Regions from separate parts of the Enterobacter kobei genome, predicted to be linked through region 2. Evidence: predicted binding sites of a transcription regulator. Region 2 holds the regulator's gene; each other region holds the start of a gene.
What was found. The regulator LexA, encoded in region 2, represses DNA repair genes until DNA is damaged. The targets are predictions, from matches to a motif close to TNCTGTATGTACATACAGNA.
Positions count from the first base shown of each region.

Region 1: rmuC (DNA recombination protein RmuC) is a predicted target of LexA. The motif match lies at 5,945-5,964, and genes of this name have one in related genera.
Region 3: sbmC (DNA gyrase inhibitor SbmC) is a predicted target of LexA. The motif match lies at 5,833-5,852, and genes of this name have one in related genera.

Region 1 is NZ_CP017181.1:4,626,126-4,634,034, reverse strand. It holds partial or broken gene BFV64_RS22500 (carbohydrate ABC transporter permease) at 1-542, shown strand, start outside; gene BFV64_RS22495 (carbohydrate ABC transporter permease) at 543-1,370, shown strand; gene BFV64_RS22490 (alpha-amylase family glycosyl hydrolase) at 1,381-2,964, shown strand; gene BFV64_RS22485 (glycoside hydrolase family 130 protein) at 2,948-4,006, shown strand; gene BFV64_RS22480 (dienelactone hydrolase family protein) at 4,048-4,851, opposite strand; gene udp (uridine phosphorylase) at 5,107-5,868, shown strand; gene rmuC (DNA recombination protein RmuC) at 6,008-7,465, shown strand; gene ubiE (bifunctional demethylmenaquinone methyltransferase/2-methoxy-6-polyprenyl-1,4-benzoquinol methylase UbiE) at 7,532-7,909, shown strand, end outside.
Region 2 is NZ_CP017181.1:282,764-290,672, reverse strand. It holds gene dinF (MATE family efflux transporter DinF) at 1-1,288, opposite strand, end outside; gene lexA (transcriptional repressor LexA) at 1,352-1,960, opposite strand; gene BFV64_RS01375 (diacylglycerol kinase) at 2,069-2,437, opposite strand; gene plsB (glycerol-3-phosphate 1-O-acyltransferase PlsB) at 2,592-5,012, shown strand; gene gntU (gluconate transporter) at 5,139-6,479, opposite strand; gene gntK (gluconokinase) at 6,483-7,010, opposite strand; gene gntR (gluconate operon transcriptional repressor GntR) at 7,137-7,909, opposite strand, start outside.
Region 3 is NZ_CP017181.1:3,009,517-3,017,425, reverse strand. It holds gene BFV64_RS14565 (SDR family oxidoreductase) at 1-217, shown strand, start outside; gene BFV64_RS14560 (LysR substrate-binding domain-containing protein) at 259-1,188, shown strand; gene yoeI (membrane protein YoeI) at 1,408-1,470, shown strand; gene BFV64_RS14555 (APC family permease) at 1,460-2,818, shown strand; gene sbcB (exodeoxyribonuclease I) at 2,948-4,384, opposite strand; gene dacD (serine-type D-Ala-D-Ala carboxypeptidase DacD) at 4,583-5,749, shown strand; gene sbmC (DNA gyrase inhibitor SbmC) at 5,868-6,341, shown strand; gene BFV64_RS14535 (FUSC family protein) at 6,434-7,492, shown strand; gene BFV64_RS14530 (DUF496 family protein) at 7,651-7,909, shown strand, end outside.

The DNA of each region.
Region 1 (7,909 bases), 540 kb from region 2:
ATATCTCGTCAGGGGTGGCGTACTCAATTGTCTTTTCCCGTCTCTTTAATGAGTACGGCCCGGTTAACCGCTTATTGTCTGCGTGGTTTGGGATTTCCGTGCCGTGGTTTACCAACCCTGACTGCGCCATGCTATCCATTGCGCTTATCGTGACCTGGAAATTTGTCGGTTATTACGGATTAATTCTCTATTCCGGCATGCAGGCTATTCCATCGGATATTTATAGTGCGGCTATTCTCGATAAAACCGGGCGTTTTCAGAAAGGCTGGGCAATAACGCTGCCGATGATGAATCCGCAAATTGTGATGGTGATGGTGCTGGCTATTACGGTGGCGTTCAGTATTTTTACAGAGCCCTATTTAATTACCGGTGGTGGGCCACTAAACAGTACCACCAGTCCCATGGTGGTCATGTACGAAGCCGCGTTTCAAAATATGAAACCTACCTGGGCTGCTGCCATGTCGATTATCGTCGCTGCCTGCAGTTTCCTGATGATCTGGCTATTTCGTCGGTTATTCGAAAAACACATTGAGATTGTATGAATGAAAAAACTCACGCCCCTGAGCCTGCTAATTCATGCGCTGATGTTTATTCTGGCGTTAAGCTGGCTCTATCCGTTTGTCTGGATGGTCGTGTCATCCCTGAAGCCTACGGCACAGATTTATACCACGGATCTCTTTTCGGGCACGCTGACGCTCGAAAATTACACTTTCCTTTTCGATAACAGCAACCGGGCCGATAAGCCGTTTCTGCGCACGCTGCTTAACTCGCTTTTCGTCTCTGTCACCGTGACCGCGAGCGTGACCGTCACCTCCATGCTGGTGGGCTATGCGCTGGCAAAAACGGAATTCTGGGGCAAAAACGCTTTCCGTAATCTCTTGATTGTGCAGATGGTTTTCCCGGTTTTCATGTTCATCATTCCACAGTTTGTGCTGATGCGTGAGCTCGGTCTGATCAACCGTTACAGCGCCATGATCCTGCCTTATGCAATGAGTGCCTGGGGGATCTTTATGGTGTCTCAGAGCTTCAAGGGTACGCCCAACGATTACCTGTACGCCGCGCGTCTGGATCATGCCAGCCTGTGGGCCATTCTGCGGCACGTCATGATGCCGCTGAACAAGTCCATTCTGGCGATCGTGGCGCTATTTACCTTCTCAAGCTCGTGGGACAACTTCCTCTGGCCGCTGATTGTCATGCGCGATGCCGACAAAATGCCGTTTTCGGTGCTGCTGGCCACCTTCAGTAAATCCTACGGCGTTTATCTGGGGCCAGTGATGGCGGGAGCCGTGGTGCAAATGCTGCCGGTCATCGTGTTGTTTATCCTGTTCCGGAAATATTTCCTGCAGGGCATGTCGTTATCACTGAAATAAGGAATGTACGGTGAACAAACAACCCTGGTGGCAGGCCTGTACCTGTTACCAAATTTATCTGCCGTCGTTTTGCGATGGTAACGGTGACGGGCTGGGTGATTTCCCAGGCCTGCTCTCAAAAGTGGATTACCTGAGCGCGTTAGGCATCGGTGCCATCTGGATCACGCCGTTTTACCCCTCTCCTCTGGTGGATAACGGGTATGACATTAGTGATTACTGCGCCGTCGACCCACGATTCGGCACGCTGACCGATTTTCGCGACGTCGTTCATCGCTGCCATGAAAAGGGGATCCGGGTCATTATCGATCTGGTGCTTAATCATGTCTCTTCGCAGCATCCGTGGTTTCAGGATGCCTGGAATAATCCCGCAAGCCGCTATCGGGACTATTTTCTTTTCAGCGCGCACCCTAACAACTGGGAGTCATTTTTTTCCGGCAGCGCCTGGAGCCCGGAGCCGGACACCGGCGAGTTTTACTACCATAAATTCGCGCCTGAGCAGGTCGATCTTAACTGGGCGAACCCCGCGGTTGAGCAGGAAATGCTTCAGGTCATTGATTTCTGGCAGGCACAGGGCGTGGATGGCTTCCGCTTCGACGTGATTAATTTCCTCAGTACGCGCGGCATCGGGCCTGACAATCCGGAGAAAGCGGGAGTACAGCAGCATGAGCATGACGTGAATCAGCCGGGACTCATCGGCACGCTGCAGCGCGTATGCCAACATGCCAGGCAGCAAGGGGATGTTTTCCTGATCGGCGAAATCGGCAGCGAGGAGAGGGAGACCCTGGCCCGTTATCAGGCCCCGTCGCTGATGGACGTGGTCTTTAACTTCAATATTGGCAGCCAGAAAACCTTCGATGCGGCACGCCTGTGCGACGAGATTAACGCCACGCTGGCGCTGCAGTCTGGCCTGCCGACGCTATTCTTTTCCAGCCACGATATGCCGCGCATGATTAGCCGCTTTGGTGAAGGCCCGCATGACGCCGCCCGGGCGTTGGCCGTTCTGGCGCTACAGCTGACCGTGCGCGGCGTACCGTTTATTTTTCAGGGTGACGAGTTGGGGATGCCCGACTATGTGCCTCAGACGGTCGGGCAGATTTTTGATATTCAGGGAAAAACCTTCTACGACACGGCCATGCGGCAGGGGTGCAGTGCCGCCGACGCGCTGGCGCAGGCCATTGAACATTCACGGGATGGGTCCCGCGCCCCCTTCCTCTGGTGCGACGCACCGTTTGCGGGCTTTTCCACATCCACGCCGTGGATGCCCGTCAGCCAGGACTATCCCTTGCTCAATGCCGAACATCAGATATCGACGCCCGGCTCGTTGTGGCGTCAGTACCAGACCTTCATTGCGCTTCGGGCCGCCATCGGGGCGCTACAGCATGGGGAGTGCAGCCTACTGAAGCGCCATAAGGCGTGCGTCTGGTTTACCCGAACAACGGCGCAGGAACAGGTCTGGGTGGCCGTGAATTTTGGCCAGCCGGTACAAAACCCATTGTGGGCCATTGAAGCGGATGTCCTGTACGGCCAAAACGCGCAGCAGCTGGATAAAAATCAAATTCTGATAAAAAGGAGTGTATATGAACAGACACGGTAAGAATCCGTTGATCACCCCGAGCGACGTGGTGCCTTCTCTGCCAGGACGGAAAGTGGAGTGCGTCTTTAACGCCGGGGTAACGGAGTATCATGGGGAGATTATCCTGCTGCTTCGGGTTGCCGAGAGCGTGATAAATGATGACCCACAGAAGATCGTCGTTCCGCTTCTGGTGCAGCAGTCCGGCGGCTGGCAGGCGGCAACAAAAACGTTCGACCGCAACGACCCGCGCTATGATTTTAGCGACCCGCGTACCATTGTGCTGAAAAGCGACCCGGCTCAGGTCTGGCTGACGTCAATGTCCCACCTGCGCCTGGCGCGAAGCCAGGACGGTGTAAATTTCACCATCGATCAACAGCCGTTTATTACCGCCGACAGCCGCTATGAGGAATTTGGCTGTGAAGATGCGCGTATCACCCTGATTGACGATGTCTGGTACATCAATTACTCCGCCGTGTCATCGCTGGGTATCTCCACCGCGCTGGCGACCACCGTTGATTTTATCTCCGTCGACAAGAAAGGGCTGATTTTCTGCCCTGATAACCGCGACGTCTGTTTCTTCCCGGAGAAGGTTGGCGGATCCTTCCGGGCGCTTACCCGGCCCGCGCCCTGCCATTTCGGCCACCCGGAAATCTGGATCTGCGAATCGCCCGATATGCTGCACTGGGGAAACCACCGGCATCTGCTGGGACGCTCGGGAGACGAATGGGATGCGCTGAAGTCGGGTGGCGGCGCGCCGCTGATCAAGACCGCGCGCGGCTGGCTGGAGATTTATCACGGCGTTGACGCTAGCCAGCGTTATTGCCTGGGCGCTCTGCTTCTGGATCTTGAGGATCCGCTCACCCTCATCGCCAAATCTTCCGTACCGCTGCTGGAGCCGAGCGCGCCCTATGAGCGTGAAGGCTTTTTCGGTAACGTCGTCTTTACCTGCGGGGCGCTGGTGCGTAATGACACGTTGCATATCTGGTATGGTGCGGCGGATGAGCGTATCGCCCTGGCCACGCTGCCGATGGACGAGCTGTGGAAACATCTGGGCCTGGAGTAAGCCCTGACGCAGCCCCGGCTTTCGCCGGGGCTGCGAAGTGTTTATTTCTTCCCGCCGTACTGGCTAAACCACGCCAGCATTCTCTGCCAGCCATCTTTCGCCGATTCCGCGTGATAACTCGGACGGTAATCTGCGTTAAACGCATGTCCGGCATCCGGATACACCACAATCTCAGCATTGGCATTGGCTGCCCGTAGCGCATGGCGCATGGTTTCTACCGAATCAAGCGAAATACCGGTGTCCTGGCCGCCATACAGACCCAGCACCGGGGCATTGAGCTCAGTGGCGATGTCCACCGGATGTTTTGGCGAATTCAGCGTTTTCTCGCCCACCAGTTTGCCATACCAGGCGACAGCCGCTTTGAGCTGCGGATTGTGTGCGGCATACAGCCAGCTAATGCGTCCGCCCCAGCAGAAGCCGGTGACCATCAGACGGTGCGGGTCGCCGCCGTTACGCGCCGCCCAGCTGGCAACGTGGTCGAGATCGGCCAGCACCTGCGCGTCCGGGACTTTGCTGACCAGATTGCTGAACAGCGTTGGAATATCGCTATAGTCGTTTGGATCGCCCTGACGGAAGTAGAGTTCTGGCGCAACGGCCAGATATCCTTCAAGTGCCAGGCGACGGCAGAGGTCGCGAATATGTTCGTGAACCCCAAAAATCTCCTGAACCACAATCACGATGGGCAGCGGACCGTCTGCCGATTTTGGTCGTGCGTGCCAGGCAGGCATATTCTCCCCCTGAGAGGGAATGGAGGTCTCTCCCGCCGTAATGGCCTCTTCTGAGGTTGAAACGATGGTTGAAGCAAGCGGGGCTGCAGCAGGTGCAAAACCGGTTTTTTCAGTCATGGCATTCTCCGTACCAATGAGTTAGCGCAAAGGTAAATATAGACACCAGGTTAACAACTCACAGTGCCTTAAACGGTCTATCTTTTGTGCAGCACCTGACGATATAACTTGTTAATGTGATGTAAATCACTTTTTGATGGAAATTCACTGCAATCATTTTCATTCATGGTGAGATGCATCACGAAATTATGCTTACTGCTTCTGTAAAGTACCGTTTTACTTCTTCTGACTAACCGACCCACAGAGGAGTCACCTATGTCTAAGTCTGATGTTTTTCATCTCGGCCTCACTAAAAATGATTTACAAGGGGCTACGCTCGCTATCGTCCCTGGCGACCCTGAGCGTGTGGAAAAGATCGCCGCGCTGATGGATAAGCCGGTCAAACTGGCTGCCCATCGTGAATTCACCACCTGGCGTGCAGAGCTGGATGGCAAAGCGGTGATTGTGTGCTCCACCGGTATCGGCGGTCCGTCTACCTCTATTGCAGTTGAAGAGCTGGCGCAGCTGGGCATTCGTACTTTCCTGCGTATCGGCACGACCGGCGCGATTCAGCCGCACATCAACGTGGGCGACGTACTGGTGACGACGGCATCCGTTCGTCTGGACGGGGCAAGCCTGCACTTTGCGCCTATGGAATTCCCGGCAGTGGCTGACTTCGAATGCACCACCGCGCTGGTTGAAGCCGCGAAGTCCGTGGGCGCGACCACCCACGTTGGCGTAACCGCCTCTTCCGACACCTTCTACCCGGGCCAGGAGCGCTACGACACCTTCTCTGGCCGCGTTGTGAGCCGTTTCAAAGGCTCAATGGAAGAGTGGCAGTCCATGGGCGTAATGAACTACGAAATGGAATCCGCGACGCTGCTGACCATGTGTGCAAGCCAGGGTCTGCGTGCCGGTATGGTGGCGGGCGTTATCGTCAACCGTACTCAGCAGGAGATCCCGAACGCCGAAACCATGAAGCAGACCGAAAGTCATGCGGTGAAAATTGTGGTGGAAGCGGCTCGTCGCCTGATCTAGCCCTCTCTTCTCAAATCAAAGGCCGACGCGTTCGGCCTTTATTTTTTGCGTAGCACCTCGCAGGAAAACCCTTTCAAACTGGACGTTTATACAGCACAATTCTATTTTGTGCGGGTAATACGTTGATGCAGGGGGCATTGTGGATATCTCAATCCTGATTTATGCGGTGATTGCGCTGGCGGGCGTTGCGATAGGCTGGCTGATTTCCAGCTACCAGCATGCGCAGCAGAAGGCCGATCAGTTGGCGGAGCGCGAAGAGATCGTCGCCGAGCTCAGCGCGGTAAAGCAACAGCTTGCGCTAAGTGACCACTGGCGCGACGAGTGCGAGCTGCTCAATAACGAACTGCGCAACCTGCGTGATATCAACACGTCGCTGGAGGCCGATCTCCGCGAAGTGACTACCCGCCTCGAATCCACGCAGCTGCATGCGGAAGACAAAATCCGTCAGATGATTAACAGCGAGCAGCGCCTCAGCGAGCAGTTTGAGAATCTCGCCAACCGCATTTTCGAACACAGCAACCGCCGCGTTGACGAACAGAATCGCCAGAGTCTGAACAGTCTGCTGACGCCGCTGCGTGAACAGCTGGACGGTTTTCGCCGTCAGGTGCAGGACAGCTTTGGACAGGAAGCCCGCGAGCGGCACACGCTGGCGCACGAGATTCGTAATCTTCAGCAGTTGAATGCGCAAATGGCGCAGGAGGCGGTCAACCTCACTCGGGCGCTAAAAGGGGATAACAAAACCCAGGGTAACTGGGGAGAAGTGGTGCTCACCCGCGTGCTGGAGGCCTCTGGCCTGCGCGAGGGGTATGAATACGAAACGCAGGTGAGTATCGAGAGCGATGCCCGCTCGCGGATGCAGCCAGACGTCATTGTGCGTCTGCCGCAGGGGAAAGATGTGGTGATCGACGCCAAAATGACGCTGGTGGCGTATGAGCGTTACTTTAATGCGGAAGACGACTACACGCGCGAGTCGGCGCTGCAGGAGCATATTGCCTCCGTGCGTAACCATATCCGACTGCTGGGCAGAAAAGATTATCAGCAGCTTCCGGGGCTGCGCTCGCTGGACTATGTGCTGATGTTTATTCCGGTCGAACCGGCGTTCCTGCTGGCCCTCGACAGACAGCCCGAACTGATCACCGAAGCGCTCAAAAATAATATTATGCTGGTGAGCCCCACCACCCTGCTGGTGGCATTACGTACCATTGCTAACCTGTGGCGCTATGAGCACCAGAGCCGCAATGCACAGAAGATTGCCGAGCGTGCCAGCAAGCTGTACGACAAAATGCGCCTCTTCGTGGACGATATGTCCTCGGTCGGGCAAAGCCTGGACCGTGCGCAGGATAACTACCGTCAGGCGATGAAAAAACTCGCCTCCGGGCGGGGCAACCTACTTGCTCAGGCTGAAGCATTCCGCGGCCTGGGGGTGGAGGTCAAACGCGAGATTAATCCGGAACTGGTGGAGCAGGCCACGGCGCAAGACGAAGAGTTCCGTCTGCGTGAAGGCGCAGATGAACAAAAGACACCCAGCGAAGACAACGAGTTAACGACGGATTTATCGTCTGACGAGCCGCCGACACGTTTCTATCACGGCGGTTGAATCGTAGGGCAAACGCGCCCAATCTGTTACACTTCACGAACATTTGACTGATTAGCAGGCTCTGAGATGGTTGACGATTCACAAGACACGACGCACTTTGGCTTTCAGACTGTCGCCAAAGCGCAGAAAGCTGACATGGTGGCCCACGTATTTCATTCCGTGGCGGCGAAGTACGATGTGATGAATGACTTAATGTCGTTCGGCATTCATCGCTTGTGGAAACGCTTCACCATTGACTGCAGCGGTGTGCGCCGTGGACAAACCGTGCTGGATTTAGCTGGTGGAACAGGCGATCTGACGGCGAAGTTTTCCCGTCTGGTGGGTGAAACTGGCCGCGTTGTTCTGGCCGATATCAATGACTCCATGCTGAAAATGGGACGCGAAAAGTTGCGTAACATCGGCGTGGTGGGCAATGTGGAATACGTGCAGGCTAACGCCGAAGCG
Region 2 (7,909 bases):
GGCGCCATATAAAAGCCAGCGACAGGCCACGCAGAGAGAGAAAGACCGCAAGCGCCAACCACAAACCGTGATTACCCAGCCAGGGAAGCGTCAGCAGCGTCAGGCCAAATCCCGCCGCCGCAACGGCCATACTGTTACGCATTTCCGCCCCGCGCGTCGCACCAATAAACATGCCGTCCAGCAGATAACACCAGACACCCACCACCGGTAAGATGACTTGCCAGATGAGATAGTGGCTCGCCAGTTCGCGCAGCGCAGGGAGAGAGGTCAGTAAAGCAACAATCTGTTCGCCGAAGCAGGCATAGACCACGGCAAACACCAGCGCTACCAGTCCTGACTGACGGCAGGCTGCCCGCCAGACATCATGAAGCTGCCCGCTTTCACGCGCTCCATACGCCTGCCCCGAATGTGCTTCAACCGCGTAGGCAAAGCCGTCCAGCGCATAGGCGGTAAACGTCAGCAGCGTCATCAATACCGCGTTGACCGCGACGATTTCAGGCCCCAGCCGTGCACCGAAGACCGTCAGCGCGCCGAAGCAGAGTTGCAGAAGCAGCGAGCGCAGCATGATGTCACGGTTAAGCGCCAGCAGCTTACGGATATTGCCGCGCCATGCGGTTTTCAGCAGCGCGAGGGAGATCCCGCGCATCGCCAGCACGCGCCAGACCATCCACAGCCCCATCACAAAGGTCCCGTATTCAGCAATCGCCGTCGCCAGTGCCGCGCCCCGCACGTTCATATGGAGGCCCATCACCAGCCAGAGATCCAGCACGATGTTGAGCAGGTTTCCCACGACCAGCAGAATCACTGGCGCACGAGCATACTGAACGCCCAGTAACCAACCCAGCAGAACCAGATTTGCCAGCGAAGCGGGCGCACTGAGCCAGCGGATTTCGAGAAAACGTCGCGCCTGCTCCAGTACCGCCTCACTGCCGCCAACGATATGAAGCGCAAGGTCAATCAGGGGATCGCGGAGTAAAACGATTAACGCGCCCGCGCCCAGCGCAAGAATCAGCGGCTGCACCAGCGCCCGCGCCAGACGTAACGGATCTTTTGCACCATACGCCTGTGCCGTGAGTCCGGTGGTGCTCATGCGCAAAAAGAGCAGCAGCATAAAGAGGAAGCTGGTTGCCGTCGCGCCAATCGCCACGCCGCCAAGATAGACAGGGGAATCGAGATGCCCAATAACGGCCGTGTCGACCAGACCCAGCAAGGGCACGGTGATATTGGAGAAAATCATCGGCAGTGCAAGACGCCACAATGCCTTATCGGATGCCGTCAGCAGTGACATGAGAAACACCGGGAGTGGTCAATAAAGCAGGCTACAGCGGAACCGTAGCCTGTCAGGAAGAGATTACAGCCATTCACCGTTGCGAATCACACCGACCGCCAGACCTTCGATAGAGAAGCTCTGTTCGCGGAGATCGACCACAATGGGAGAGAACTCGCTGTTTTCGGGCAGCAACTGAACGGTGTTACCCTGCTTTTTCAGACGCTTAACGGTCACTTCGTCATCAATGCGCGCGACCACCACCTGGCCGTTCCGCACATCCTGCGTTTTGTGTACCGCCAGCAGATCGCCGTCGAGAATGCCGATATCTTTCATCGACATGCCGCTTACGCGCAGCAGAAAATCTGCGCTCGGCTTGAACATACCAGGATCAACCTGGTAGTGGCCTTCGATATGCTGCTGTGCCAGTAGCGGCTCACCCGCAGCAACACGGCCTATCAGCGGAATGCCCGTCTCTTCTTCCACCAGCAGGCGGATACCGCGTGACGCGCCTGAAACAATTTCAATCACGCCCTTACGTGCCAGCGCTTTCAGGTGTTCTTCGGCAGCATTCGGAGAACGGAAGCCCAGACGCTGAGCGATTTCCGCACGCGTGGGTGGCATACCCGTCTGGCCGATATGATCCCGAATGAGATCAAACACCTCTTGCTGCCTGGTCGTTAATGCTTTCATTCCGCCCCCTGGGTGTATATACAGTTATGCTGTGAGTATATACAGTCAAAGGTGATTTTGGAACCAAAAACTGCACAAAAAACCAGGGACTTAATTATTCCTCGAGGCTCATCGGAAATGTGACCAAAGCAGCGTGACCCAGGTAATGACTGCAGTGATAATCGCCAGCAGCACAGCGGCAGAACCCATGTCTTTCGCGCGACCGGAGAGCTCGTGGAACTCTGAGCCAATACGGTCAACAACGGCCTCAATAGCGCTATTGAGAATTTCCACTATCATCACCAGAAGCACGGAACCGATGAGAAGTACGCGGGTAATAGCATCGACATCAAGGAAACAGGCGATGATGACCGCGATGATAGCGGCGACACCTTCCTGACGAAAGGCGGCTTCGTTGATCCACGCGGCACGGAAACCTTTCCATGAATAGCCGGCGGCTTTGATGATACGCGTTAACCCAGTGGTATTATTGGCCATTAAAAGAACCTTTTATGAAAAAAAGCGTCAGTAACAGGAACTGTAGCGCGTTTCGCTACAGCCTGAAGTATGACGGGTAACAACAGAAATTTTGCGCGCTTTCTGTTATCCTTGCGCCGCAATTGCATTATTAACCAGAGGCTTTACATCGTTTATGTCCGGCTGGCCACGAATTTACTACAAATTACTTAATTTACCATTAAGCATCCTGGTAAAAAGCAAGTCTATCCCAGCAGAACCCGCGCTGGAATTGGGGCTCGATACGTCGCGTCCTATTATGTACGTTTTGCCTTATAACTCGAAGGCAGACTTACTGACCCTTCGCGCCCAATGTCTGGCGCATGACTTACCTGACCCGCTTGAACCGCTGGAAGTCGACGGCACGTTGCTGCCGCGCTACGTGTTCATTCATGGCGGGCCGCGTGTATTTACCTATTACACGCCAAAAGAAGAGTCCATTAAGCTGTTCCACGACTATCTCGACCTGCACCGCAGCAATCCCGATTTGGATGTGCAGATGGTGCCGGTATCGGTGATGTTTGGCCGCCGTCCGGGCCGTGAAAAAGGCGAAGAGAATCCGCCGCTGCGTATGCTTAACGGCATCCAGAAGTTCTTCGCGGTCTCCTGGCTGGGACGCGACAGCTTTGTGCGCTTCTCCCCTTCCGTTTCACTGCGCCGAATGGCAGATGAGCACGGTACCGACAAGATCATCGCGCAGAAGCTGGCGCGCGTAGCACGTATGCACTTCGCCCGTCAGCGCCTCGCGGCCGTCGGGCCACGACTCCCGGCGCGTCAGGACCTGTTCAACAAACTGTTGGCCTCCAAAGCGATCGCCCGCGCCGTTGAAGACGAAGCGCGTAGCAAGAAGATTTCGCATGAGAAAGCCCAGCAGAACGCCATTGCGCTGATGGAAGAGATTGCCGCGAACTTCTCTTACGAGATGATTCGCCTTTCCGATCGTATTCTCGGCTTTACCTGGAACCGCCTGTATCAGGGCATCAACGTTCATAACGCCGAGCGTGTACGCCAGCTGGCGCATGATGGCCATGAAATTGTCTATGTCCCCTGCCACCGCAGCCACATGGACTACCTGCTTCTCTCCTACGTGCTCTATCACCAGGGGCTGGTACCACCGCACATCGCGGCCGGTATTAACCTGAATTTCTGGCCAGCGGGCCCGATCTTCCGCCGCCTGGGCGCCTTCTTTATCCGTCGTACCTTCAAGGGCAATAAGCTCTACTCCACCGTGTTCCGCGAGTATCTGGGCGAACTGTTCAGCCGCGGCTATTCCGTGGAGTACTTCGTAGAGGGTGGTCGCTCCCGTACCGGACGTCTGCTTGATCCGAAGACCGGCACGCTGTCGATGACCATTCAGGCGATGCTGCGCGGCGGAACCCGTCCGATCACGCTGGTGCCTATCTACATTGGTTATGAGCACGTCATGGAAGTGGGTACGTATGCCAAAGAACTGCGTGGCGCAACCAAAGAGAAAGAGAGCCTGCCGCAGATGTTGCGCGGCCTGAGCAAGTTACGCAACCTGGGTCAGGGCTACGTGAACTTTGGCGAGCCAATGCCGCTGATGACGTACCTGAACCATCACGTTCCGGAGTGGCGCGAATCCATCGATCCTATCGAAGCGGTTCGTCCTGCCTGGCTGACACCAACGGTTAACGGCATTGCATCCGAGCTGATGGTGCGTATTAACAACGCGGGGGCGGCTAACGCCATGAACCTGTGCTGTACCGCGCTACTGGCTTCTCGTCAGCGCTCCCTGACCCGTGAACAGCTCACGGAGCAGCTGGACTGCTACCTGGACATGATGCGCAACGTGCCTTACTCGGTTGATTCAACGGTTCCTGCGGCTACCGCCAGCGAGCTCATCGATCACGCGTTGCAGATGAACAAGTTTGAAGTCGAGAAGGATACGATCGGCGACATTATCATTCTGCCGCGCGAACAGGCCGTGTTGATGACGTACTATCGCAACAACATCGCGCATATGCTGATGCTGCCGTCGCTGATGGCGGCTATCATTACCCAGCATCGCCACATTTCACGTCAGGAGCTATTGCGTCACGTTGATACGCTCTACCCGATGCTGAAAGCGGAGTTGTTCCTGCGCTGGAGCAAAGATGAGCTGGCCGTTGAGCTGGATAAACTGACGGAAGAACTTCGTCGTCAGGGGCTGATCACCGTTGCCAACGATGAGCTGCATATCAATCCGTCACGCTCCCGAACCCTGCAGCTGCTGGCGGCCGGTGCGCGCGAAACGCTGCAGCGCTACGCCATTACGTTCTGGCTGCTGAGTGCGAACCCGTCGATCAACCGCGGTACGCTGGAGAAAGAGAGCCGGACGCTGGCACAGCGCCTGTCTGTGCTGCACGGCATTAACGCACCAGAATTCTTCGACAAAGCGGTCTTCAGTTCCCTCGTGCTGACGCTGCGTGATGAAGGCTTCATCAGTGATACGGGCGATGCCGAGCCAGAAGAGACGCTGAAGGTTTACCAGATGCTGGCAGAGCTGATTACGTCAGATGTGCGCTTGACGATTGAGAGCGCGACGCAGGGCGAATGATGTAAAAAAGCCGGGTGGTGGTTTCACCTTTCCCGGCCTGATGTTCTGCATTAGATGAAAAGATTAAGGCCCGGTCAGCGTTAACGCTACCGGGCCTTATTTTTGAGCCGGGTTAAATCACCGCATTCAGCTCAGCAACGTAAAGGCAATCATCCCGACAATCGCACCCGTCGTACCGAGGATGGTTTCCATCAGCGTCCAGGTTTTCAGGGTTTGCGCTTCGGTGGCGCCGGTAAATTTACCGAACAGCCAGAAGCCAGCGTCGTTAACGTGAGAGACCACAATTGAACCGCCCGCGATACAGATAGACAGCGCTGCCATCTGCGCACCGGAGTAGTTCAGCTGTTCAATCACCGGCATTACCAGACCCACCGCAGTTAAACACGCCACGGTGGCGGAACCCTGGATAATACGCACGGCCGCCGCCAGCACGAAGCAGGTTACCGCAATCGGCAGGCCCATTCCGGTCAGCGCTTCACCCAGAGCCGGGCCCACGCCAGAATCCACCAGCACCTGCTTGAACACGCCACCGGCACCAATCACCAGCAGGATAATACCCGCAGGCTGCAGCGCGGCACCGCAGATCTCCATCACGCGGTCTTTCGGCATTCCCTGACGCATCGCCAGGCCGTAAATAGCCACCAGACATGCCACCAGGATCGCCGTAAACGGGTGACCAATGAACTCAAACCATTCGTAGGCGGTAGAGCCCACCGGCACAAAACGCGCTGCGATGGTTTTCAGACCCACGAGGACCAGCGGGAGCAGGATCAGTGACAGACTGAAGCCAAAGGACGGCATTTTGCCTTCGCCCAAATGCGGCTCGGTGATGTCATCCGGAATGTGCAGCTCAACGTAACGGCTAATGAAGTTGCCCCACAGCGGGCCGGCAATGATCATTCCCGGGATCGCGGCGCACAGGCCAATCAGGATCATCCAGCCAAAGTCAGCGTGCATCTGGGAGGCCAGCAGCATCGGCGCGGGCCCAGGCAACAGAAACGCTGCCGCTGCCGCCACGCCCGCAAACAGCGGAATGACCAGCTTCACGAGGTTGGTACCGGTATGACGCGCCATAGAGAATGCCACGCTAATCAGCAGCACAACCGCCACCTCGAAGAACAGCGGCAGCGCGCAAATCAGACCCGCCAGACCAATCGCATAGTGCGCGCGGCTGTGGCCGAAGGATTTCAGCATCTTGACGGCAATCTGATCGACCGCGCCCGTCTCATGTAAAATCTTGCCAAACATCGCGCCCAGCGCGACCACTATCGCCAGGAAGCCGAGCGTGCCTCCCATCCCTTTTTCCATCGTCGCAGCGATCTTGTCGAGCGGCATACCGGAAAAGAGACCTGCACCAATAGAAACCACCATCAAAGCAACGAAGGCGTGCATACGCGCCTTCATCACTAAAAACAGCAGCAGCAATACCGAACCCACTGCTGTCAAAACTAGCGTTAATGTACTCAAAACTTACTGCCTTTTATTAATGACCTCGATGGTGCTGGCTACAACACCCTCCAGTGACTGCTCGATATCAACCACTAAGACGTCTTTCTCATCTTCACCCGGCTCCTGGAGCGCGTCGAACTGCGTCACCAGCATCTGGGTTTTGAAGAAGTGACCTTTACGCGCCTTCAGTCGGCTTTCAATCACCTCGAAATCGCCTTTCAGGTAGATGAAAGAGAGGTTCGGGTTGCCGTCGCGCAGCAGATCGCGGTAGGTTTTTTTCAGCGCGGAGCAGACGATCAGCGAAACTTTGTTGGTACGCTGCATGGCGAATGCGGCGTCGTTCAGCGCCTGCAGCCACGGTTTGCGATCGTCGTCGTTCAGCGGCTCGCCGGAGGCCATTTTCATGATGTTGCTGCGCGGATGGAGGAAGTCACCATCAAGAAACGCAGCCTGGAGTTGATGCGCCACTTCGCTCGCCACGGCAGATTTACCGCTACCGGACACGCCCATCAGGACGTAAACGTGGTGATCATGATTAGTCGTGCTCAAAGGGTGTCCCTCAGTCAATTGTTACGGGTAACAGTTATCAGTAACATTGTCCTGCCGGGGCAAAAGAGAAGCAATATCCAAACGTGCGCGAAGTGAATAAGTGTGAGCTAGTTCAAATTTGTCAGCTCAAATAGATCCACCCGGTGACAAGGTGAAACCTAAATCTAACATCTTAGGCGTAACCGTCTCGCCACGAATGCGCGCCAGCAGGCGTTCTGCGCCAATGCGGCCCATACGTTCACGCGGTGTCAGCACGCTCGCCAGACGCGGCTCCATCACCTGGCCGATGTCATGGCCGTGGAAACCCGCAATCGCCATATCTTCCGGGATCTTCAGCCCCAGACGCTGGCATTCGAACGCTGCACCGACCGCAAGGTCATCGTTGGTACAGAAAATACCGTCCAGTTGCGGATACTCGCGTCGCGCCTGACGCATCAGCTCAATACCCGACGTATAGGAAGAGGACTGCTCAACCATTACGCTGTACGGGGTTAAGTTCGCGTCGAGCATCGCCTGCTCGTATCCCTTCTGTTTGATGATAGTACGTTCATCAAGACGCGCGCCCAGATAGGCGATATGACGATGTCCCCGGGCGATGATGGCCGCCGTCATCTGACGTGCCGCTTCGAAGTTATCAAAACCCACGGCGATGTCGAGGCACGGCGACTGGCTGTCCATCAGCTCCACCACCGGAATACCCGCCACTTCAATCATTTTTAGCGTGCGGGCGGTGTGCGTACGTTCGGTTAAAATCAGGCCGTCGATGTTCCAGGAAAGCATGGATTCAAGACGTTCTTCTTCCAGCTCCGGCTTGTACCCGTAGTGGGCGAGCATGGTCTGGTAACCAAACGCATCGGTGACGCTTTCAATGCCGCGAAGCACCTCGGCGAAAACCTGGT
Region 3 (7,909 bases), 2.2 Mb from region 2:
TCCAAAAGGTGGACACATCTATAATATATGTGCACCTTCTCATCCTTCGCGCAGCACGTTTTACCCGCTGATGGCGCGTCAGCTTGGCCTGGCTCCGCCGGTTTTTGCTGAGGCAAAGGACGAAAGCAAAGGCAAAATTGTTGATGGCAATCGCATTTGTCATGAGCTGGGGTTTGAGTATCAATATCCCGATCCGCTGGTGATGCCCATGGAATAAGTCCCGCAGCGGAAACGATCGCACACCGGAAGGGGGCGAGCATGAAACCGCTGCTGGATGTTCTTATTATTCTGGATGCACTGGAAAAAGAGGGGAGCTTTGCGGCTGCTTCAGCAAAGCTCTATAAAACCCCTTCGGCATTGAGTTACACCGTTCAAAAACTGGAAAGCGATCTTAATATCCAAATCCTCGATCGCACCGGACATCGCGCGCGTTTTACCCGTACCGGACAGATGCTGCTGGAAAAAGGCCGCGAAGTCCTGCACACCGTTCGTGAACTGGAAAAACAGGCCGTCAAGCTCCACCAGGGATGGGAGAACGAGCTGGTCATTGGCGTGGATGATACCTTCCCGTTCTCTCTTTTGACCCCGCTGATCGAAGCGTTTTATCAACATCACAGCGTCACCCGGCTTATCTTCATCAACGGTGTGCTTGGCGGCTCCTGGGATGCCTTAACGCAGGGCAGGGCAGATATTTTTGTCGGGGCATTGCATGAGCCCCCCCAGCTGAGTGAATTTGGCTTTGCCCGACTTGGCCTGCTGGAGCAGGTGTTCGCCGTGGCGCCTCATCATCCGCTGGCTCAGGAGCCAGAGCCCCTTAACCGCCGCGTGATTAAAGGCTATCGCGCCATCGTGGTGGGGGATAACGCTCGCCCGGAATGTTCGGTTTCCTCGCAACTGCTTGATGAGCAGGAAGCCATCACGGTTTTTGACTTTAAAACTAAGCTGGAACTGCAAATTAGTGGACTCGGCTGCGGCTACTTACCGCGCTATCTGGCGCAGCGGTTTATTGATAGCGGTGCGCTTGTTGAAAAACAGGTACTTGCTCAAAGCAGTAACGAATCGGTATGGATGGGCTGGAATGAACAAACCGCCGGGCTTGCGAGCGCCTGGTGGCGGGATGAAATTTTAGCAAATAGTGCTATCGCGGCAATTTACTCTCAGCCCGGCGTCCAGAAATCAGCCAGTTAGCAGAAAGAAAACGGCCCGGTGCGTTGCAAAGTATTGCCTTTTGTATCCGATGTGGGGCAAAATGCCGCCGCTGCAACCAAATGAATAATCGACGATATAAAAGGCGTCGGTTATTTTTTTTTGCATGTACGAAACGAAACTAAAAACCAAGAGGCCGGGCTTCGTACCGGATAGATATTTACTAAAATCCGACAGTTGTTGTCGCTGAGGAAGAAAGAAATGGGGCAATTTTTCGCTTACGTGGCGGTTATCACCGTAAAGGAGAATAACTATGTCGCATAACGCAACTCCAAACACCTCTCGCGTGGAATTACGTAAAACGCTTACGTTGATTCCGGTTGTTATGATGGGCCTTGCCTATATGCAACCGATGACGCTGTTCGATACATTCGGTATCGTATCGGGCCTCACCAACGGTCACGTTGCGACGGCGTACGCCTTCGCACTTGTCGCGATCCTCTTTACCGCGCTGAGCTACGGAAAACTGGTCCGCCGTTTCCCGTCAGCAGGCTCTGCGTACACCTATGCTCAAAAATCCATTAGCCCGGCAGTTGGCTTTATGGTGGGCTGGTCATCTCTGCTGGACTACCTGTTCATGCCGATGATCAACATTCTGCTGGCAAAAATTTACTTTGAAGCGCTGGTGCCTTCCGTGCCGTCGTGGATCTTTGTTGTCGCGCTGGTGGCCTTTATGACCATTTCTAACCTGCGCAGCATCAAGACCGTGGCAAACTTCAACACCCTGATTGTTATTCTGCAGATGGGCATCGTGGCAGTTATCGTCGGCCTGATCATCTACGGTGTTTCTCACGGTGAAGGTGCGGGCACGCTGACCAGCACGCGTCCATTCTGGTCTGAAGGCGCACATGTTGTGCCGATGATTACCGGTGCGACGATTCTGTGCTTCTCGTTCCTGGGCTTTGACGGTATCTCTTCTCTGTCAGAAGAGACCAAAGATGCTGAGCGCGTGATCCCGAAAGCGATTTTCCTGACGGCGCTGATTGGCGGCCTGATCTTCATCGGTGCCTCCTACTTCCTGCAGCTGTACTTCCCGGATATCTCTCGCTTTAAAGATCCGGATGCGTCGCAGCCTGAAATCATGCTTTATGTTGCGGGTAAAACGTTCCAGTGGGGCGTGCTGATTTTTTCCAGCGTGACCGTACTGGCATCCGGTATGGCGGCACACGCAGGCGTTTCTCGTCTGATGTATGTTATGGGCCGTGACGGCGTGTTCCCGACTCGCTTCTTCGGTTATGTGCATCCAAAATGGCGTACTCCGGCGTGGAACGTGCTGTTGGTTGGCGCGATTGCGCTGATGGCGATTAAATTCGACCTGGTAACTGCAACTGCGCTGATTAACTTCGGTGCGCTGGTGGCGTTCACCTTCGTTAACCTCTCCGTGATTTCGCAGTTCTGGATCCGTGAGAAGCGCAACAAAACGCTGAAAGACCACTTCAACTATCTGGTGCTACCAGTGTGTGGTGCGCTGACGGTGGGTGCGCTGTGGATCAACCTTGAAGAGAGCTCTATGATTCTGGGGCTGATCTGGGGCGGTATCGGCCTGGTTTACCTGGCCTGCGTAACGAAGAGCTTCCGTAACCCGGTTCCTCAGTACGAAGACGTTGCGTGATGACTCGCCGGGTGGCGCTAGCGCTTACCCGGCCTACAAAACAACACTCCTGTAGGCCCGCGTAAGCGAAGCGCCACCGGGCAAAAAAAAAGCGGAGACCATCGTCTCCGCTTTTTTTATGTCTGATTTTCAGACTATCTCTTGCGCGTACTGGAACAGCGCTTTCAGCAGCGCCTGTTTCTCTGCATTCCCTTCGTACTGACCGTAAAGCATCTCCAGCTCCTGGGCGTAATTGTGCAGATACTCTGGCGTAAACACGTTACGACGATGCTGCAGCCAGCGCTCCTGCTCTGTTTCATCCAGCGTGCCGGGGTAGTTACGTGCGCGGTAATTAAACATCAGCTTTTCGATGCGTTTATCGGCGAAAGTGATGTCCAGCGCCGGCAGGTTCCGCGGCTCGGTTTGCAGGACAATATTCATCGCTGCACGGTCGGCATCGCTGAAGAAGCCGTTGTAGAGCTGTGCATCGACGTTTTCCGACGGCACAAACGGCTCCGCTTCGGCGAAGATCGCGACCACTTTCTCGCGTACCTGCGGATTTTCGCGCAGCACTTTCAGGTTATCCAGGCAGTGCTGACGGTTAATGCCCAGCCTGTCAGCATCCTCCGGGCGCAGCGTATTCGCCTGCGCCAGTACCGGACATTTATTGATATGCACCAGTTTGACCGGCACCGCGGGCAGGTCACCAAGCTCATTTTTCGGGGTGTAGAGCCGTTCGCGCAGGGTATCGCTGTCAAGTTCCAGTAGCGGCGAAATATCGCCCGCTAAATCCACCATGATAACGGCGTTACGGTTGTCCGGATGCCACGCCAGCGGTGCCACCCAGCTTGTATTGCCGCGCCAGGCACCGAACATACCGGAGATATGCACCAGGGGTTTCATCTGCGGCACATCGATAAGGGTCATGAGCTTCTGCTTGCTGCGATGGCTCAGCAAATACTCAAACAGCCGGGGCTGCGCGGCTTTCACCAGCTTCGCCATGGCAATAGTGGCATAGACGTCCGCCATTGCGTCGTGGGCATTGCTGTGCTCAATGCCATTAGCGCGCGTCAGGTGTTCCAGGCGGAAGCTCGTCAGACCTTCCTCATTTTCCGGCCAGTTGATGCCTTCAGGACGCAGGGCATAACAGGCGCGCATGATATCCAGCAGATCCCAGCGCGAGTTGCGGTTCTGCCAGCTCCAGGCGTACGGATCGTAGAAGTTGCGATAGAAAACGTTGCGGGTCACTTCGTCATCGAAACGGATGTTGTTGTAACCTACCACGCAGGTATTGGGGACGGTAAACAGATCGTGGATGCGGCGTGCGAATTCCGCCTCGTTCACCCCTTTCTCCCGTGCTTCCTGAGGGGTGATCCCGGTGACCATGACCGCGCCTGGCTGCGGCAGGTAATCATCAGCAGGTTTGCAGTAAAAGACCTCAGGCTCGCCAATGATGTTGAATTCGTCGTCGGTACGGATGGCGGCAAACTGCGCCGGTCGGTCCAGCGCCGGGTGCGTGCCAAAGGTTTCATAGTCGTGGAATAAAAAAGTGGGGCGTGCGGCAGAGTCAGACACCAGTAATACCATCCTGTTAAAAAATGACGCCACTATGGTAAACGATCGTGCGGGTCAGACCGAATAAAAAGCGCCGCCGTGGTGCAAATTTGCGAGACAGATTCAGCGTGAAACCTGCGTTCTGTCACATTTTTTTGCAATTAAGCCAGGTAACGACATCAGAACTCCCGTAAAAAGGTCATCGATTTTTAATGACCTGAGGATATACCGTTGAAACGCCGTCTGTTTATTGCTGTTTCTTTACTCGCTTCGAGTATCTCATCTGCTTTTGCGGCCGAACCGCTGGATTTTTCCCCGCAGCCTCCGGCCATTCAGGCGGGCTCGTGGGTGCTGATGGATTACACGACTGGTCAGATCTTAACGGCGGGCAACGAACATCAACAACGTAATCCGGCGAGCCTTACTAAGCTGATGACGGGTTATGTGGTTGATCGGGCCATTGATAGCCATCGCATTACGCCGGATGACATTGTCACCGTAGGCCGTGACGCATGGGCCAAAGGGAACCCGGTTTTTGACGGATCATCCCTGATGTTCCTGAAAGAGGGCGATCGCGTTTCCGTGCGGGACTTAAGCCGCGGGCTGATTGTGGATTCCGGCAACGACGCCTGCGTGGCGCTGGCCGATCACGTAGCGGGTGGGCAGCCGCAGTTTGTGAAGATGATGAACGACTATGTGCAGAAGCTGAACCTGCGCGATACGCACTTTGAAACCGTCCATGGGCTTGATGCGCCGGGTCAACACAGCTCGGCCTATGACCTGGCCGTTCTCTCCCGGGCTATCATTCACGGTGAGCCTGAGTTTTACCATATGTACAGCGAAAAGAGTCTCACCTGGAACGGGATCACCCAGCAAAACCGTAACAGCCTGCTGTGGGATAAAACCATGAACGTGGATGGCCTCAAAACGGGGCACACTTCTGGCGCGGGCTTTAACCTGATTGCTTCCGCCGTTGACGGTCAGCGCCGTTTAATCGCGGTGGTGATGGGGGCGGACAGCCCGAAAGGGCGCGAAGACCAGGCCCGGAAACTGCTGCACTGGGGTCAGCAGAATTTCGATACGGTGCAGATTCTGCACAGCGGTAAAAAAGTAGGGACAGAGCGTATCTGGTACGGTGATAAAGAACAGGTAAATCTGGGTACGGATCAGGACTTCTGGCTGGCTTTACCGAAAGTGGAAGTGGCGAACATTAAGGCGAAATACGTTCTGGATAAAAAAGAGCTGGAAGCGCCGATTGCCGCACATCAGCGGGTTGGGGAGATCCAGCTCTATGACCGCGACAAAGTGGTGGCACACTGGCCGCTGGTCACCCTGGAACGTGTTGATAAGGGTGGGATTTTCTCTCGCCTCAGTGATTACCTGCACCAAAAAATCTAACCTTTCTGAGCAGACTGGCAGGGTTGCGAGTCTGCTCACATAATAAACACTCCTCGTTTGCCGATAATATTGTTCCTGTTTTATAGTGTATAAATATACAGTAATAAGCGGAGGCAGTATGGACTACAGCATCAAGCAGCAACAGAAGCGTAAGATTGCGGGTTTTCATCTTGTTGGGCCGTGGGAAAAAACGGTTAAGCAGGGATTTGAACAGCTGGTCATGTGGGTGGACGGACGTCACATTGAGCCGCTGGAGTGGGTGGCGGTCTACTACGATAATCCTGATGAGGTCCCGGCGGAAAAACTGCGCTGTGATACGGCCGTTACGGTACCGGAGGATTTTGTTATCCCGGATAACAGCGAAGGCGTCATGATGACGGAAATCGCGGCGGGTGATTATGCCGTGGCCACGGCGCGTGTGGAAAACTACGACTTTGCGACACCGTGGTATCAGTTCTTCAATTCCCTGTTGCAGGACAATAAATATCAGATGGCGCTCAAACCCTGCTTCGAACGCTATCTCAATGATGGCAACGCGGACGGTTACTGGGATATCGAAATGTTTATCGCGGTAGAGCACAAAACGGCTTAAGCCTGCTAAATGAAGGGTTTTTCAGCCAGGTGTGATCCGCCCGGCTGAAAACACAGTACAATTGTGATTTGCCGTGTAGCTGGAGAGCGGGTGTGCGTCCCGACAAATCATTAACGCCGTTTGAAATTCGTCTATACAAACATTACCGCGTGGTGCATGGGTGCCGCATTGCGCTGGCGTTCGTATTGACCTTTATACTGGTCCGACTGCTGGATGTTCCGGAGGGGACGTGGCCGCTGATCACGCTGGTGGTGGTGATGGGGCCTATCTCATTTTGGGGGAACGTTGTTCCTCGCGCCTTCGAGCGGATCGGCGGTACCGTTCTTGGCTCTGCGCTGGGGCTTATTGCCCTGAAGCTGGAGCTTATCTCATTTCCGGTCATGCTGGCATGGTGCGGTGCGGCCATGTTCCTCTGCGGTTGGCTGGCGTTGGGCAAACGCCCCTATCAGGCGCTGCTGATTGGTATCACCCTTGCAGTGGTGGTCGGCGCACCGGCCGGGGATATGACTACGGCGCTCTGGCGAAGCGGGGATGTCATCCTGGGCTCGCTGCTTGCCATGCTGTTTACCGGCATCTGGCCGCAGCGTGCTTTTTTGCACTGGCGTATCCAGATGGCCAGCTATGTTACCGCGTTTAACCGCGTTTACCAGGCCGGTTTCTCCCCCAATCTGGTTGAGCGCCCCCGGCTGGAAAAGCATCTGCAAACCATCCTTAATGACGTGGTCAAAATGCGCGGCCTGATTACCCCCGCGAGCAAAGAGACCCATATTCAGAAAGCGATTTTTGAGGCTATTCAGACCGTAAGCCGCAATCTGGTCTGCATGCTTGAGCTGCAGATTAACGCGCACTGGGCTTCTCGCCCAAGCCATCTGCTGATGCTCAACGCACATACGCTGAAAGAGACACAGCAGATGACGCAGCAAACCCTGTTGACCATCGCTCATGCGCTCTATGAAGGCAACCCGCAGCCGATACTGGCGAACAGCGAGCGTCTGAATGACATTGTGGCGGAGCTGAAAACGCTTATTAGCGAGCGGCAGGGTGATAACGTGGCGGAAACGCCCATTCATGGCTATGTCTGGTTGAGCCTGGAACTGGCTCGGCAGCTTGAACTGTTATCGCACCTCATTTGCCGGGCGCTGCGCAAATAAAACGCGGATGTGACGCCTGCTGCTTCGATTCAGCAGCAATTGGGGTTATGATAGCGTTAAACGATATAGTCATTGTCATTCGCAGCCGCTGTCAGTAAGGTTATTGATACAACGGTTGCTTTAACGAATCCGAATCTCACATTATCAGGGGTGTAAAAATGGAAACTACCAAGCCTTCGTTCCAGGATGTTCTGGAATTCGTCCGCCTGTTCCGCCGCAAAAACAAACTGCAGCGTGAAATCCAGGACGTTGAGAAGAAGATCCGTGACAACCAGAAACGTGTCCTGCTGCTCGACAACCTGAGCGACTACATCAAGCCAGGCATGAGCGTTGAAGCTATTCAGGGCATCATCGCCAGCATGAAGAGCGACTATGAAGACCGCGTGGATGACTACATCATCAAAAATGCTGAGCTGT